One region of the Spirosoma aureum genome, then DNA from elsewhere that is predicted to be linked to it. Evidence: riboswitches for the same ligand, from Rfam matches in the RefSeq annotation. Region 1 holds a riboswitch; each other region holds the start of a gene.

Evidence for each region. Region 1 has a riboswitch for S-adenosylmethionine ahead of G8759_RS32380 (SusC/RagA family TonB-linked outer membrane protein). Riboswitches for the same ligand answer to the same signal wherever they lie in the genome.
Region 2: it holds a riboswitch for S-adenosylmethionine, as region 1 does, so the genes downstream of both, G8759_RS26835 (YceI family protein) here and G8759_RS32380 (SusC/RagA family TonB-linked outer membrane protein) in region 1, are expected to answer to the same signal.
Region 3: it holds a riboswitch for S-adenosylmethionine, as region 1 does, so the genes downstream of both, G8759_RS07780 (homoserine O-acetyltransferase family protein) here and G8759_RS32380 (SusC/RagA family TonB-linked outer membrane protein) in region 1, are expected to answer to the same signal.

Annotation. Positions count from the first base shown of each region.
Region 1 covers NZ_CP050063.1:8,066,619-8,071,763, forward strand. Annotated here, with positions in the region: gene G8759_RS32380 (SusC/RagA family TonB-linked outer membrane protein) at 136-3,327, opposite strand; SAM riboswitch class I at 3,624-3,723, opposite strand; gene G8759_RS32385 (YeiH family protein) at 3,910-5,145, opposite strand, start outside.
Region 2 covers NZ_CP050063.1:6,752,726-6,757,870, forward strand. Annotated here, with positions in the region: gene G8759_RS26830 (dipeptidase) at 1-1,183, opposite strand, end outside; gene G8759_RS26835 (YceI family protein) at 1,256-1,885, opposite strand; SAM riboswitch class I at 2,218-2,317, opposite strand; gene G8759_RS26840 (glycoside hydrolase family 3 N-terminal domain-containing protein) at 2,673-5,145, shown strand, end outside.
Region 3 covers NZ_CP050063.1:1,927,780-1,932,924, reverse strand. Annotated here, with positions in the region: gene G8759_RS07800 (ion channel) at 1-771, opposite strand, end outside; gene G8759_RS07795 (glycosyltransferase family 2 protein) at 934-1,947, shown strand; gene G8759_RS07790 (polysaccharide deacetylase family protein) at 1,884-2,687, shown strand; gene G8759_RS07785 (DUF721 domain-containing protein) at 2,765-3,091, opposite strand; SAM riboswitch class I at 3,281-3,399, shown strand; gene G8759_RS07780 (homoserine O-acetyltransferase family protein) at 3,577-4,635, shown strand; gene G8759_RS07775 (GDSL-type esterase/lipase family protein) at 4,835-5,145, shown strand, end outside.

The DNA of each region.
Region 1 (5,145 bases):
TATGGCTGTCGTTCATAGCGTTTAGTTTGCGGCCTGCAACTCGCTCACTAAAACATTGACTTTCAAGAAGTACTACAAACGACAGACCATAAACTACAAGCTTTTTTATTTGGTGGAATGCGATATAAAGTCGGCTTAAAAGCCCACGTTGAGCCCAACGGTAAAGGTTCGGGCCTGGCCGATGGAATTTTTCTCTACACCGGGCGTCGTGTTCGAATTACCGTTCGAGGATGATTCCGGGTCAGCGCCTTTGTAGGGCGTCAGCAAAAACAGATTGGAACCCTGGGCGTACACACGAAGCGAGCTAATACCTGTTTTACCAAATAGTGCAGTTGGCAACCGATAGCCGATCGATGCCGTTTGCAGTCGAAGGAAATCACCTTTTTCGGCATTGGTCGACACGGGGAACGACGATCCGGTCGATGTCTGATCATTGTAAACCAGGCGCGGTACATCGGTAATGTCGCCGGGTTTCTGCCAGCGCGTCAGCACCTCGGTCGAGTTGTTATAGGCGCGCTGATCGAGCAGCGTGGCACGAGTACCGTTCATGATCAGGTTACCGCCCGAAAAGGTCAGGTTAAAGCCAGCATCGAAATTCCGGTACTTGAAATTGTTGGAGAAGCCGCCGTACCATTTCGGTAATGCGTTGCCAATCAGGTAATAGTCTGCGCCCGTAATGGCAGGGGCCGTCTTGCCATCCAGGTACGTCCACTGGCTTTCGCCCGGTGCCACAACCTGGCTGTACTGCACTTTTTCGCCTTTGGCATTGATAAAAATGCGACGGCCATTATCCGGATTTACGCCAGCCGTTTTAGCACCATACAAACTCCCCACCGAATAGCCAACCCGCGTAACGTTTGTGGCCTCATAGGCGACCATGGTCGTTCCGACAATGTCGGTATTACCATCCGATAAGGCCGTTACTTTATTGGTCAGATTGGTGTAGTTGAACGATGCATTCCAGGAAAAATCACCTTTTCGAACAACCGTTCCGGTAATCCCCAGTTCAATGCCCCGGTTATACATAGCTCCAACATTACCGAGAATCGAATTACTGGGAATACCTTTCGATACGGCCTGTGGAGCACTCAGAATCAGACCGTTGACATTGTTGTTAAAATACGTCACTTCAACCTGTACGCGGTCGTTGAGAAAGCCCAGATCAGCACCAATGTTCGTCTGATCGCTGGTTTCCCAGCCTAAGTTGGGGTTACCTGCCTGCGAAATCGACCATGTCGGCACATTCCCATACAGCGAGCCACTATACAATTCCAGCGAGCTATACGAATCGCTCAGGTTACCATTACCGACCCGACCCCAGCTGGCCCGGAGCTTAACATTACTGAGCGTTGAAGCCAGTCGTGAGTTTTTATAGAATGGCTCCTCCGACAAGGCCCACCCGGCCGATACTCCACCGAAGTTTCCGTATTTCCGACCAGTCCCCAAGGCTGAGTTACCATCCCGCCGGAAGTTGACCGTAGCGAAATATTTCTTGTTCAGGTCATACGTCAGCCGCGAGAAAAACGACAGATAGGCCCGCTCATTCAGGTCGTTGTTCGAGGCCGTAATCGAACCCCAGTTCCCCTGATAATTCTGAAAAAATGGATCGGACGTCTGCGTCCGGGTTGCCCCCCAGGATGAATTATTGAACTTCTGCACGTCATACCCCGCCAGAACCGATAGGGCATGTTTGCTGCCAAAGGTCGCATTATACGTCAGTGTATTGGCCCAGTCCCAGTTATCGCGAACGGCACTGACATTGGTGGCCGAACCCTTACTCGAATAGCCGTTCCCCTGCGTCGGGCTGTCGAAACTGATGTTGTCGGTTCGCAGCCGGTCAATGGAGTAGGTCGTTGTAAAGTCGAGGTTCTTCAGCAGTTTGGCGTTCGCACTGAAACTGCCGATGATCCGGTCGTTTTCGGAGGAATATCGGTTTAAATCCAGCAACGCCACCGGGTTTCCGAAATTACTGATCACCTGGTTGTTGCCCATGCCGATTGTGTTCGGACTGGCCGGATTGATGCTATAGCTCCCATCTGGATTATAGACAGGCACATTGGGTGGCAGAGCAATGGCTAAACGGGCGGCCGAGACCAGCAGGAAGGTCGTATTGGGCGTTGAACCCGAGTAGGGCGACAGATTGAAACTGGTATTATAAGAAACACTCGCTTTCAGCTTCAGCCAGTTCGTGATGTCCTGATCGATATTAAACCGGGCACCTTTGCGGTTAAAATCATTTCCTTTCAGAATTCCCTGCTGTTTAGTGTAGTTGGCCGAGAAATAATAGGTCGTCGATTTTGTACCACCCGACACGCTGATGTTATGGCTTTGTGACACACCCGTCCGGTAGATGTAATCGTACCATCGGGTATCGACGGGCGAACCATCGGGGTTATTATTCGGAAAGAAAAGTGCCGATGCTACGTTGTCGTTGTTCTGATTGCCGCCCAGAATCTTGGCATTTAACACAGCCTCATTCTTGATGGCTATGTATTGTTCAGCATTCAATAGCTTAGGTAGCCGAACCGTTTCGGAAGCGCCAACCCAGGTTTCGTAACTGATCCGTGGCTTGCCTTCTTTTCCGCGCTTGGTGGTGATCAGCAAAACACCCGCAGCAGCCCGTGAACCGTAAATAGAAGTCGAAGCAGCATCTTTCAGCACGTCGATCGATTCAATATCGGCGGGGTTGATGTCGCCGAGCGGATTGTTGGGTACAGCCGTACTAGCCGACACATTTCCCGTATTGATAGGAATACCATCGACCACAACCAGCGGGTATGAACTCAGCGAGATTGAATTTACTCCGCGAATCCGGATCACGGGTGGGTTATTGAGTACGCCATTGGGCTGCGCAATACTTACTCCGGCGGCCCGCCCCTGGAGGGCCTGATCGAAACTTTGTACGGGTTGTTGTTTGATCGCGTCACCGTTGACCCGCACCGCCGATCCGGTAAATTCGGCTTTTGTCTGCGTACCATAGCCAACCACCATCACTTCGCTGAGCTGCTTCGTATCGGCACTCAGGTCTATTGAAAAAACCGTCCGGCCCTGTACAGGTTGCTCCACCGACGAATAACCAATAAATGAGAAAATCAGGGTTGCGTTTGAAGGGGCGTTCAGTTTAAATCGCCCTTCCTGGTCAGATGTTGTGCCCGTGGTGCTACCCTTCACCACAACCGATACTCCGGGCAACCCTTCCCCGGTTGCTTTATCCCTGATTGTTCCAGAAACAGACTGTCCTTGGGCTAATGCATTTTGTGAAAGCCATAAAAGGGCAATGTTCAAATGCAGTAAGCGGTAAAACGTACGTAAAGCTTTGTGTGTCATGGTGTTTGCATCTAGACTATAAATTGCTGTTGAATTTATAGGAATCAATTATTAATGCATATATTCTATATATTAAGTAGAATATATTGATACAGAATAAATCAGCGGGAGCTACTTAGCTTACATATCGAGATGGGTTACGAATAACCGATCAACCGTTCAGCCAATAGGTCGTTGGTCCGCCAATCAACAAGGGCAACAACAGAATTGTAGAACCGAACTGCGGGAATGCCTGAATTTACAGGAGCCGGAAGAAGATATTTGGGTAATCATGCCTGTCCGCCGGAGCGGGTGTAAATTTATAGTTCCTAACCAATTAGGCAGGTTAGCACGGTTTCCAACTGGAACGTTGCTAAGGGTTCAATGAGCCTGTCTCTCCCCCTTTCGGTATAAATCCACAGCTACTTTGCAGGTAGTAAGTGTAAGACGATTCAAATATAGAGCCTCTGTTTTCAAAAAAGCAACAAATTCCTATATAATCTATAAGAAAAGAATACTTTTCTTGAAAATTTACTACTTCACCCGCTGATTAGCGTAGAATTTTATGTTGATCAGGCCAGTACCCCAGCCCGATCGTAAAGCTTACCGAAACAGAAAATACGCGATTAGTAGCGTTATAAAAATATTGAATGTCTGGGCAATCAAAAAGGCGTAAAGCGGTCGACGGTTTTCAGCTTTGAACAGATCCGCAAAGCGGGTTTCAAGGCCAATGCTGGTGAATGCCAGCGCAAACCATAGTCCCTGAAGGCTCTTCAGACTTCCTTTCACACTATCTACAGTTTCCGCATCTAACACAAAGGAGAACAGCAATGATGCCCCCAGAAAGCCCAGAATAAACTTCGGAAACCGCTCCCAGATGACACCCAAAGTTGGTTTACTGGCCTGCACATCGGCAGACTGGTTTTTAGTATAGGTCCAGTATACGCTAATGGCGAAAGCGGCCACGCCCAGCAACACATTCTGCGAAAATTTGACAATGGTGCTGATTTTTAAAGCCTCATCGCCCGCTAATGTTCCCGATGCCACGACTGCACCGGTTGTATCGATCGTTCCGCCCAGCCAGGCTCCCGTTACTTCCGGCGACAAGCCGAGCGCGTGTGCTGCATAAGGCATGAACAACATCATTGGAATGGCCGTAATCAGTACCAGCGAGATAACATAGGAAAGTTTTTTGCTATCGCCCTGAATCGCGCCCGAGGTTGCAATGGCTGCCGACACGCCACAAATCGACACCGCCGACGCCAGCATCATGGTCAGTTCATCGTCTATTTTAAGTCGCTTACTGATCCAGTAGGCAAAATACCAGACCGACACCACCACCACCAAAGCCTGTACCAAGCCCAGTGATCCGGCTTTCAGAATATCGCCAAAAATGACAGTCGTTCCCAGCAGTACCAGTCCTATTTTGACGAACAGCTCCGTAGCCAGCGCGCCTTTCAACCAGTCGGGTAGCTGAACCAGATTACCCACCAGCAGACCAATGCTTAAGCTAAAAATGACCGCTTCCAGGTTCAGATCTTTCAGCGTTTTATTTCCAGCCAGCACCAGGGCCAATAGTGTTAGCCCAAAAATGATCGGGAACCCGAACAGTGTGGACCGCAATGGTTTGCCCGTTAAAATGGCACCAATAAGGGCAATGGCGTACGTGAAACCGAATTGTTCGAGAATTATCAGTCCGTTTTTAACACTCAACACCGTAGCTGTCAGATCGCTACCCTCTTTCCAGCCAAACGCAGGCACAGGAATCACTATACCCGAAAGCGAGAGACCAATAATCAGCAGGCCAAGCACCACGACGGTCCAGTCTTCGGTCAGTGC
Region 2 (5,145 bases), 1.3 Mb from region 1:
CCTCCGAATAACCGCGTTTGAGCAATTCGCGGGTCACATTAGGCAACTCGCCAACATGAGCATAGCCGGTTACGCCACCGCCATGATTGAAGTCAGAAGCCAGGCCAACGTGATCGATGCCGATCAGTCGAACGGCGTAATCGACCGCGTCCAGGTAATCGGCCAGGTTGGTGTATTTGTAGCCACTACTCGAGAATTCACGATAGGCAGCCTGAAATTTCTGATAATCGGCTGCATTGAGTTTCGACTTGGCATCGTCGCCGGGTTGCAGACCAAACGGCTCCCAAACGTTCTTTTTGTAGTTAGCTAACTGCTCTGCCGATGGGTGCAAGTAGGCCGAAAAGGCGACAATACTCACCACACCCCCATTGGCAGCAATGGCTTTGAGTTCGTCATTATTGAGGTTACGCGTAGCATCGACCCGCCCCCGCACCGCCGAATGAGAAGCAATAACAGGTGCACGACTCAACTGAATTGTCTGCAAAACGCCTGCTGGTGTCAACTGCGACACATCGATAATAGCGCCGAGTCGGTTCAGGTCCGAAACCGATTGCCTGCCCAACGCCGATAATCCACCCAGTTCGTCGGGTTTGTCGTCAAATCCCACCGACGGCCGTGATGAATCAGCCCAGTCGTTGTTACCGGCATGCGTCAGACCAAACACCCGTACACCCTCCCGGTGAAGCAATGACAACTGAGTCAGGTCTTTACCGAGCGAGAAAGCATTCAGAAAGCTTAGTAAAATGGCATGTTTCCCTTTTGCCGGAATCCGTTCCAGATCGGCCGCCGTGTAGGCAAATTCAAGCCGGTCGGGGTGCTGGCTCACAAACCGACGTAATGCGGCCAACTTCGTATCGACCTCTTTTCGGGCTGTGGCAATATTTTCCGGGGTCTTTTTGGCCGTACCGGCAAACAAGGCCACCGTCGCAACGTCAAGGTCGCCCCTTTCCAGTTTCGGCAGATCAAACTGGCCTTTTGTTTCCGTTCCGGCATCATTACCGGCGGTGTTAAAATCAGCAAGAATATCCAGATGCGGATCGATGGTTAGGGCGTATTTATGCACCCGACGCACGACCGCATCGGTTAGGGAGTCTGACTTGACCGGAACTTGCTGTGCACTGGCCGTAAGCCCAAGGGCTAACGACCAGGCAAGCCCGGTGGTGAAAAACTGGGAAGGTATCATAGTGTAGCTTGATGAAAGTTGATTTCTAGTTGTTGATGAAGTGGACACGTAACAATCACCTGATTATCGTTTTTACCGACTCGCGACTGCACTCGACGATATAGCTACCAGCGTTATGTCGAGTGAGAAGTCGTCGTAAATCGCTTTGTCGCCAATAGTTTCGAAGAAGCTTTTTGAGCCATAGTTGATGCCATATTTTGTCCGGTCAACCGTTACGTTGGCCGTTGCGGTCAGCCTGTTATTTTCTGTTTTAAACTGAGCCGGAAATTTGATTTCGTTCGTAATGCCTTTAATGGTCAGTTTCCCCTCCACATCGTATTTCCCGATGCCCGTTTGCGTTACCGACGTGATGACGAATCGGGCCGTCGGATACTTTTCTACCGCGAAAAAGTCGTCATTTTTAAGGTGCCCTACCAACTTGGCGTTCTTATCCGCATCGGTTAAATCAGTCACGGTCAACGCCTTCAGGTTAACCTCAAACGAACCACTTTTCAATTTCCCTCCTGTCAGCAACAGCGAACCGCTACTGATGGGAGCCAGTCCCGTATGCTCACCGGTTACTTTTTTACCCGTCCAGATTAGTTTGCTCTGTTGGGTATCGACTTTATACGTGACTTCTTTCGATTTTGGCGGAGTCGGGTTTGCAACCGAAATCAGCGAGAGGGCCGTCAGGCCAAACAGGAGTTGGATTGTCTTTTTCATAGCGATCTTCCGAAGCGGCATTTTTTTGTATTTAGTTTCTGGATTTGATATATCGGAACACGAAACTTTTGGCCCTACCCGATAGTCCTAGCCAACAGATAGATATACAAGTGGTCATCGAGTCATGACAAAATTCATATTATCTATTTGTTCTATAGAATTTATAGAATATAGTAGTGAATACCGATATGGTGACTCATCAATAATTAGAATTTTCTGATTAAAGCGAAATCAGCCGAATAGAACGACTCAACAGGAAATGAGATTTGGGAAGCAGACAGTTCCGGGAAAATGAGAAAAGCAGCGTTTGGCGTGCGTAATCATGGAATGTAAATTTATAGTTCCTATCGAAGTAGGCAGGTTAGCACTATCGCCAACTGGCAAGTTGCTAAGGGTTCAAAGAGCCTGTCTCTCCCCCTTTCGGTATAAATCCACAGCTACTTTGCAGGTAGTAAGTGTAAGATCGCTCAAAGATAAAAGACTCGTTTCCAGAAAAGCAAACTTCTCCTATAGATTTTGTTATTTTTTTATTTTTCCAACTAGTAATGGCCTTCACTTTACGTAAGCCTGAAATCAGAAGGTACAAAAACCGGCTATTCGTTGCCGGTGAATAAATCGTGTAGGTCGAACCGTTCGTTTGGCCCGCGCAATTTTGTTTACAGAAGCGATACAAATACAGATTTAAACCATCCAGTAAATTAATCCAGCACATAGAGCAAGTCGTAAGGAGTGTGTTGTAGCATACCTTTTCGTATTTTTGACCCTTCACGACCCAATTTTTTCGCTCATGCCTTATTGTCGGCTCCTGATTATTACTTTCATCAACGTTATTTTTCTCACAAAGGCTTTTTCGCAGTCAACAACCCCTTCTTTCCTGCAACTTAATGCCAGTCAGAACCGCTGGGCCGACTCGGTCTTTGCAACGCTGACACCCGATGAACGCATCGGTCAGTTGATCATGGTTTCGGGCTACTCGAACCGAAAACCCGCCTATGAAGATTCGCTCGTCAATCTGGTTAGAACCTACAAGCTTGGCGGAGTAGTCATGTTTCAGGGAGGGCCAATCCGGCAGGCAAAACTCACCAATCGCTTACAGGCGCTTTCGACGGTGCCCCTTTTAATTGCGATGGACGCCGAGTGGGGTCTGGCCATGCGGTTGGATAGTACGGTTCGCTACCCCTATCAGATGACCCTCGGAGCCATGCAGGGCAACGATTCACTCATCTATACCATGGGGGCCAATCTGGCGAAACAAGCCCGTCGGTTAGGTGTTCATGTCAACTTTGCCCCCTCGGTCGATGTCAATAATAATCCCAATAACCCGGTTATTAACTTTCGATCGTTTGGAGAAGATAAATATGCGGTTGCGCGCAAAGCCCTTGCCTATATGCGGGGCATGCAGGATAACCATCTGTTAACCAGCCTGAAACACTTCCCCGGCCATGGCGACACAGGTACCGATTCGCACTATGATTTACCCCTGATCAATAAAAGCCGGGCGCAACTCGACTCGCTGGAATTGTATCCGTTCAAACAGTTGATCAACGCCGGGGCTGCCGGTGTGATGATCGCTCACCTGAGCATCCCCTCCCTCGACACAACCCGTAACCGCCCCTCAACGCTTTCGCCCGCCATCGTCACCAACCTGCTCAAAAACGAACTGGGTTTTCAGGGATTGATTTTCTCAGACGCGATGAACATGAAGGGCGTTACAAAATATTTCCCGTCTGGTCAGGCCGATGAGCTTGGTCTGGAAGCGGGCATGGATGTCCTGGAGTTTACCGAAGATGTTCCGGCGGCTCTGGCTCAGATTAAACAGGCAATAGCCACCGGTCGCATGACCCAGGAATCGCTGGACGCCCGCTGTCTGAAAGTGTTGCGCGCGAAGGCGTGGGTTGGTTTGAATCAATATAAACCCATTGTGCTCGATAATCTGGTCAGCGACCTGAATCCGGTTAGCGATGACCTGCTCAACCGCAAACTCACCGAAGCGAGCCTGACTGTTCTGAAAAATACCAATAACCTGTTGCCCCTGCAACGGCTGGATACATTACGGATTGCATCAGTAGCCATCGAAAGCGATAAGGTAACGGCTTTTCAGAAAATGGCCGCCAACTACACACTGGTTGACCACTTCAATATTACCTCCAAAACCCCCGATTCGACACTGGCTCAGGTTCGGGATTCGCTCAAAAATTATAATCTGATTCTGGTCGATGTGCATCTGAATAACATTCGGCCTGCGGTCAAGTATGGCCTCCAGTCTAAAACCGCTGGTTTGGTCAGTGAGTTAGTGGCGACGGGCAAAGCCGTGGTTACAGTCTTTGGCAATGTTTATGCGCTCGATAAGTTGACCTTTCCGGCCGATACTGTTCTTGCTAGCCGCAACATCGAGCAGGCTCGGGCCATTTTGATGCCCTATCAATTGACTACCTACGCCGAAGAACTCTCGGCCCAGTTGATTTTCGGCGCGATTGGTGCATCGGGCAAACTCCCCGTAACGGTTAACCAACGCTTCCGTGTGGGCGATGGACTGGCGATCAAACCACTTGGCCGTCTGAAATACACGATTCCGGAAGAGGTTGGCATCGATAGCCGTTACCTGATGCAACAGGTTGATTCACTGGTTAATGTTGGGCTTGCCCAGAAAGCGTTTCCGGGCTGTGTGGTACAAATGGCTAAAGATGGCAAAGTTATTTTTCACAAAGCGTATGGTACACATACATACGATGCATCACTGGGTGCTGAGCCTAAGCCAACGCAGTTAGACGATCTGTTCGATATGGCATCCGTAACGAAAGTAAGTACCTCCACACCCGCCCTGATGAAGCTGGTCGATGAAGGTAAGTTCAACCTCGACGGTAAGATGGTCGATTACCTGCCCTGGCTCAAGAAATCGAATAAAGCCGATTTACGATGGCGCGATGTGCTGACTCATCAGGCCCGGTTGAAAGCCTGGATTGCTTTCTGGAAAGACACTAAAAATGAAGATGATTCCTGGAAACCCAAAACGTTCAAAGCCGAGCGCTCCGGCCGCTATCCCATTGAAGTGACGGATAGCCTGTTTGAATTCAGGAAATACCCGAAAACGATCTACCAGCAAATTAAAGATTCGCCACTGAACGAAAAGAAAGAGTATGTCTACTCTGACCTATCGTTCATTCTGTATCCACAGGTAGTGAAGCGAATAACGAAAACGAATTTCGAAGATTACCTCAAAACAAATTTCTATCGGCCATTGGGCGCTACGACGCTAACCT
Region 3 (5,145 bases), 2.8 Mb from region 1:
CGTACAGCCATGTAATGGGCTTTTATTCGTAATAGCATGGACCAGGGTCCAGTTAGTTGGAAAAAACGTTACTTTCTTCCGTTCCAGACTTAAGGAATAATAATTACGGTGCTTTGTTCCATCCGCCTTAGTTTCCATCCGCGACATGGTTACTTCAACCACCACATCGATCAGTTGGTGTGATCGTGCATTGATGATCCGGAACATCCAGGCATTTACATCCAGATAAGGCGCAAACACCGAACGTTGGGAAAATCTAATATGAGCAGATGGTCGCGAAAACCGGCCGTACAGGAGTCCCGTTACCAAAGCAAACGACAGCAATCCCATCATTGACTCGAAAGCGGCAATAATACTAGTCAGAAAGCTAGTGGGAGCAATATGTCCGTATCCTACGGTTGTAAGCGTTTGAGAACTAAAGAAAAAAGCTTTCCAGAAAGGTCCGTAAAATGACTGGTCCGAGGTACTTTGAAGATTCTCAGCACCAGCCAGCATATATACTACGGCAAAAAAGCCATTCGCAATGAGATAAAATACCAATACCAGTCCCAAAAAAGGAAACCATTTGATTGTAATCAGTCGATTATAGAGATTTAGCTGATCCCAAAATGTTCCGTTCTTACGAAATATATTAAAACTACCATCTTTATTGATTAATCGAGAATAGGTATCGCCCAGCTTTGTTCCGAATCCTAAATCACGCCTTTGTTCCTCTTGTTCAACAAGTTGACTGTTTCGCCCTTGTAAATTCTGCTTTGGCAAAGTATTCATATAGTCTATAGAGAAGTGCTCTTTTAATAAATATTTGCCGATAAAGGCAACTTTTAAAACAACTTTAATTCATCTGTTGGCAAAATATTAAGTATTAATACTTACTTTAGCAGAAAATTTAAAGAAACCGTCCGTAACGGTTTCTCAATCCACGAAGATACAATGAAATCATCTGAAGGTATGATTAGTATAGTCGTACCAGCCTATAACGAGGAAGAGAACTTACCCGTTTTAGTACATCGGCTCATGGCCGTTATGGAGCCATATCGTTCTTATGAAATACTGATCGTAGACGATGGTAGTTCTGACCAGACTCGCTTTGTGCTTCGGCAGTTAAGCAAAGAGTATCCGGTAGTACGGTTTCTTTCTTTTTCCCGCAACTTTGGTCATCAGATGGCCCTTCGTGCTGGTTATGAAAATGCCAGAGGTCAGGCGGTAATCTGTCTCGATGCAGACCTCCAGCATCCTCCCGAACTCATTCCTACGCTGATCAGTAAATGGCGTGAAGGCTTCGAGGTCGTTTATACGGTTCGGCAGCCAGACCCGAAACTATCGTGGTTTAAGCGTACTACATCAAAAAAGTTTTATAGCCTGCTGAGAAATATTTCAGGCCTTAAAATTGAAGATGGTGCCGCTGACTTCCGGTTACTCGACCGCAAAGTTATCGACACGCTCAAGGCATTCAAGGAGAATGATCTGTTCCTCCGCGGGGCGATTTCGTGGGTAGGTTTCCGCCAATGCCGGATTCTCTATCAGCCAGCCGCTCGCTACGCAGGCCGTTCTAAATACTCATTTCGCAAGATGATGCACCTGGCTGCCATGGGTATCACCTCGTTCTCTACCAAGCCGTTGTATCTGTCCGTTTTGCTTGGCTTTGGCATGTTCATGTTTGCCAGTTTATTCGGAGCGGAAGTTCTCTATGAAAAGTATTTCACCAATGCTACCGTTTCCGGCTGGACTACTTTAGTCCTGTTGATGCTGCTCATCGGCGGTGTTCAATTCATCATAATCGGGATCATCGGCGTATATTTGGGAAAAACGTTTGTGGAAGTAAAACAACGCCCGGCTTATATCATCGGCGACACAAGCGACATTGAGGAGACCGTTACAACATGGGAAGCCCCAACCAAAGAGCAACACCCCCTGGGAGGCATATATTATTCACCGTTGATGTAGAAGAGTTTGATACTGCGGTAGAGTTCGGTCACAATATTCCACTGAGTGAGCAAGTGGCCGTTTCAACGCGGGGGCTGCGTTTGCTGGCCGAACGCTTTGACGCAGTTGAGGCTCGTACCACGCTTTTCACTACGGCTAATTATGCCCTTCATGAACCCGAATTAGTCTGGCAGCTTGCTGGTAAGCACGAAATTGCGTCGCACGGCTATTTCCATACGACTTTCGAACCGGCAGATTTGCTTACATCCAGATTAGCGCTGGAGAAATTACTTAATCGTCCGGTAACCGGCTTCCGGCGTGCGCGCATGGGTTTTGTCGACCCCAACGATGTTGAGCAGGCAGGCTATCAGTATAATTCATCGTTGCATCCGACCTGGCTCCCTGGCCGCTATAACCACTGGGGCGAACCACGTCATCCCTTCCGGGAAGCGGGTGTCTGGCAGATTCCGGCATCCGTTACGCCTACCCTACGGTTGCCACTTTTCTGGTTAAGTCTAAAAAACTTTCCGTTTGCTTATTACAAACAACTATGCAGGCAAACGCTTCAAGCCGATGGCTTTCTGAATTTATACGTTCACCCCTGGGAGTTTACGGACCTGTCGGGCTATGAAAAAATCCCGGCTTACGTTCGGCGTCATTCCCGAGAGGAGTTACTTGACCGGGTTGAGGCACTACTTCGCTATTTAAAGCCACAAGGCGAGTTCAGTACAATGCATGAATTTGCCAACTCATTATCGTAAGGAGTCTACGGGATTTTAAAACCGAAAAAGGCATTACTGACCAGTAATGCCTTTTTCGGTTTTAAAATCTAACTTATTCAGATAAATATAACGTCCTCGATAACATCGGTACCCATATCTTTATTTACAAGTTGAATCAGTTTCTGCTTGGCATTGACGAGTTCATTACGCAGTGGAGCTGAAGCGATCTCGATATGTAATTTCCGATCCCTAACGTAGAGACGGTTTGTTCGCGATGCAATCGTTGGCCCCATCATACGTCCCCAGAAGGCTTCGAGGTACGTTTCGTTGAAGCGAGTCTGAAGTTGATACGCTTTCAGCAACTGCCCGATTGCATCCTTCACAGTTGTAGTTCCGGCTACTCGGGTAGCATTTTCACGGTTGTAACGGTAGGTTTGGTTCATCGGGGGGGTGTCTTCGCCACAAAAGTAAATATCCGCCCGATTAAATAAACCTTACTTGCCAACGAAGTCAAAAAAAATAAGGCAACGGTCAGAAAATAGGGTCTGTGTTTGGATTGGCGCGCTTTGGCTAGTATACTTGCGGTATCAAGTCAATTGCCAGACGTCAATCATTTCATACCGACGTCAATTGATTTATAAAGAAGCGAGGAGAGATCAGGCTCTGTGAATCGCTGGCAACCTACCACATGGCAAGGTGCTAACTCCTGCCTAAAGCAACCGCGAAGGCGGACGGTTAGGGACTATAAATCGTTTAATCACATGCGCTACACACGGCACTGTATGCCCTACGAGGCCTACTAAGCATCACTCACCTCATCGCACCGCTAACCGGGAGTGGTTTTGTGCGGTTCCATATGTTTATGGTTTTCAGTGCCGTTATGCCTTCATAATGCCTGAAAACGTTAGGGCAGAAAACGCATTATCCTTTGGACATCCATTATTTTAACTATAAATATTCGTTCCCGCTTGAATCGGGAGAGAGCTTACCGGGTTTTCGGTTAGCTTACACCACACGCGGAACACTGAACAGCGATGGGTCTAACGTTGTCTGGATTTGTCATGCTTTGACCGGCAATGCCGACCCCGGCGACTGGTGGAATGGCATGGTAGGGCCAGGGAAATACTTTAATCCCGATACTGATTTCATCGTCTGTGCCAATATTCTCGGTTCCTGTTATGGCTCAACCGGACCTCTCTCAGTCAATACAACTACAGGAAAGCCCTTCTACCACGATTTCCCGACAATTACCATCCGCGATATGGTTGAAGCGCTGGACCTGTTACGGCAGGAGTTGGGTATCGATAAAATTCATACCTGTATTGGTGGATCCGTTGGCGGAGAACAAGCGGTTGAGTGGGCAATTCTACGCCCGAATCTAATCGAAAATCTTGTTCTGATCGCTGTCAGCGCGGTTGCATCGCCCTGGTGTATTGCCTTCAATGAAGCCCAGCGTATGGCTATTGAAGCTGACCCCACCTGGATCGAACGACGCGACGATGCAGGCGCGTCGGGGATGAAAGCGGCTCGGGCTATGGCCATGATTTCGTATCGTAACTACGATACATATGGCTTTACGCAGGCTCTCGATAACAACGAACAACTCGATGGCTATAAGGCCGCTGGCTATCAACGCTATCAGGGGGAAAAAATAGCCGATCGATTTAATGCCTTTACGTACTGGACGCTGTCGAAGGTAATGGATTCGCACAATGTCGGTCGAAACCGGGGTAGCATTCTGAATGCACTCAACCAGATAAAGGCTCGCGCCCTCGTTGTTGGCATCCGTTCCGATTTGCTGTTTCCAATAGCCGAACAGCAGTTTTTGGCCCGGCATATTCCTAATGCAGTCTACGAAGAGATTGATTCTCTGTATGGCCACGACGGATTTCTGATCGAATTCCGCCCCTTGGGCAGCATTCTCCGAAAATGGATGGCTTCAGCCACGTCTGATTCAAACAAAATGGCCGAAGCAGTAAAAAAGTAAAGCATCAGCCCTTCAATCGCATGAAGCTTTCTTCAACCTGCGGGTAGTATCACTAAAAAATTATTGACTAATGGCAAACGGGTTTATAAAGATTTGACAACACATTTGTCAGCTTATGAGTTAACCCATTCCGGTGCAGTAATCTATTCATGCGGGTTGTAAGAAGCCATTAGGTAACCCTTAATCATACAATAACCAGATGGTCTGGTACGAAGACGACGTTCGGCAACTCGAAGCCAAAATCAAGTTAGTTCATCCCGCATCCGATCGGGTTGTGTTTTATGGTAGTTCATCGATTCGACTTTGGTCGACGCTGGCTCAGGATTTTCCGCAAATCGATACGCTTAATTTAGGATTTGGCGGTTCAACATTAGCGGCCTGTGCCTGGTTTTTTGACCGACTGGTTGTTCCGGCAAATCCTAAATCCATTGTATTTTATGCAGGTGATAACGACCTGGGCGACGGTCGCCATCCTGAGGAAGTTTACCTGTTTTTTTGCGCACTGGCCGA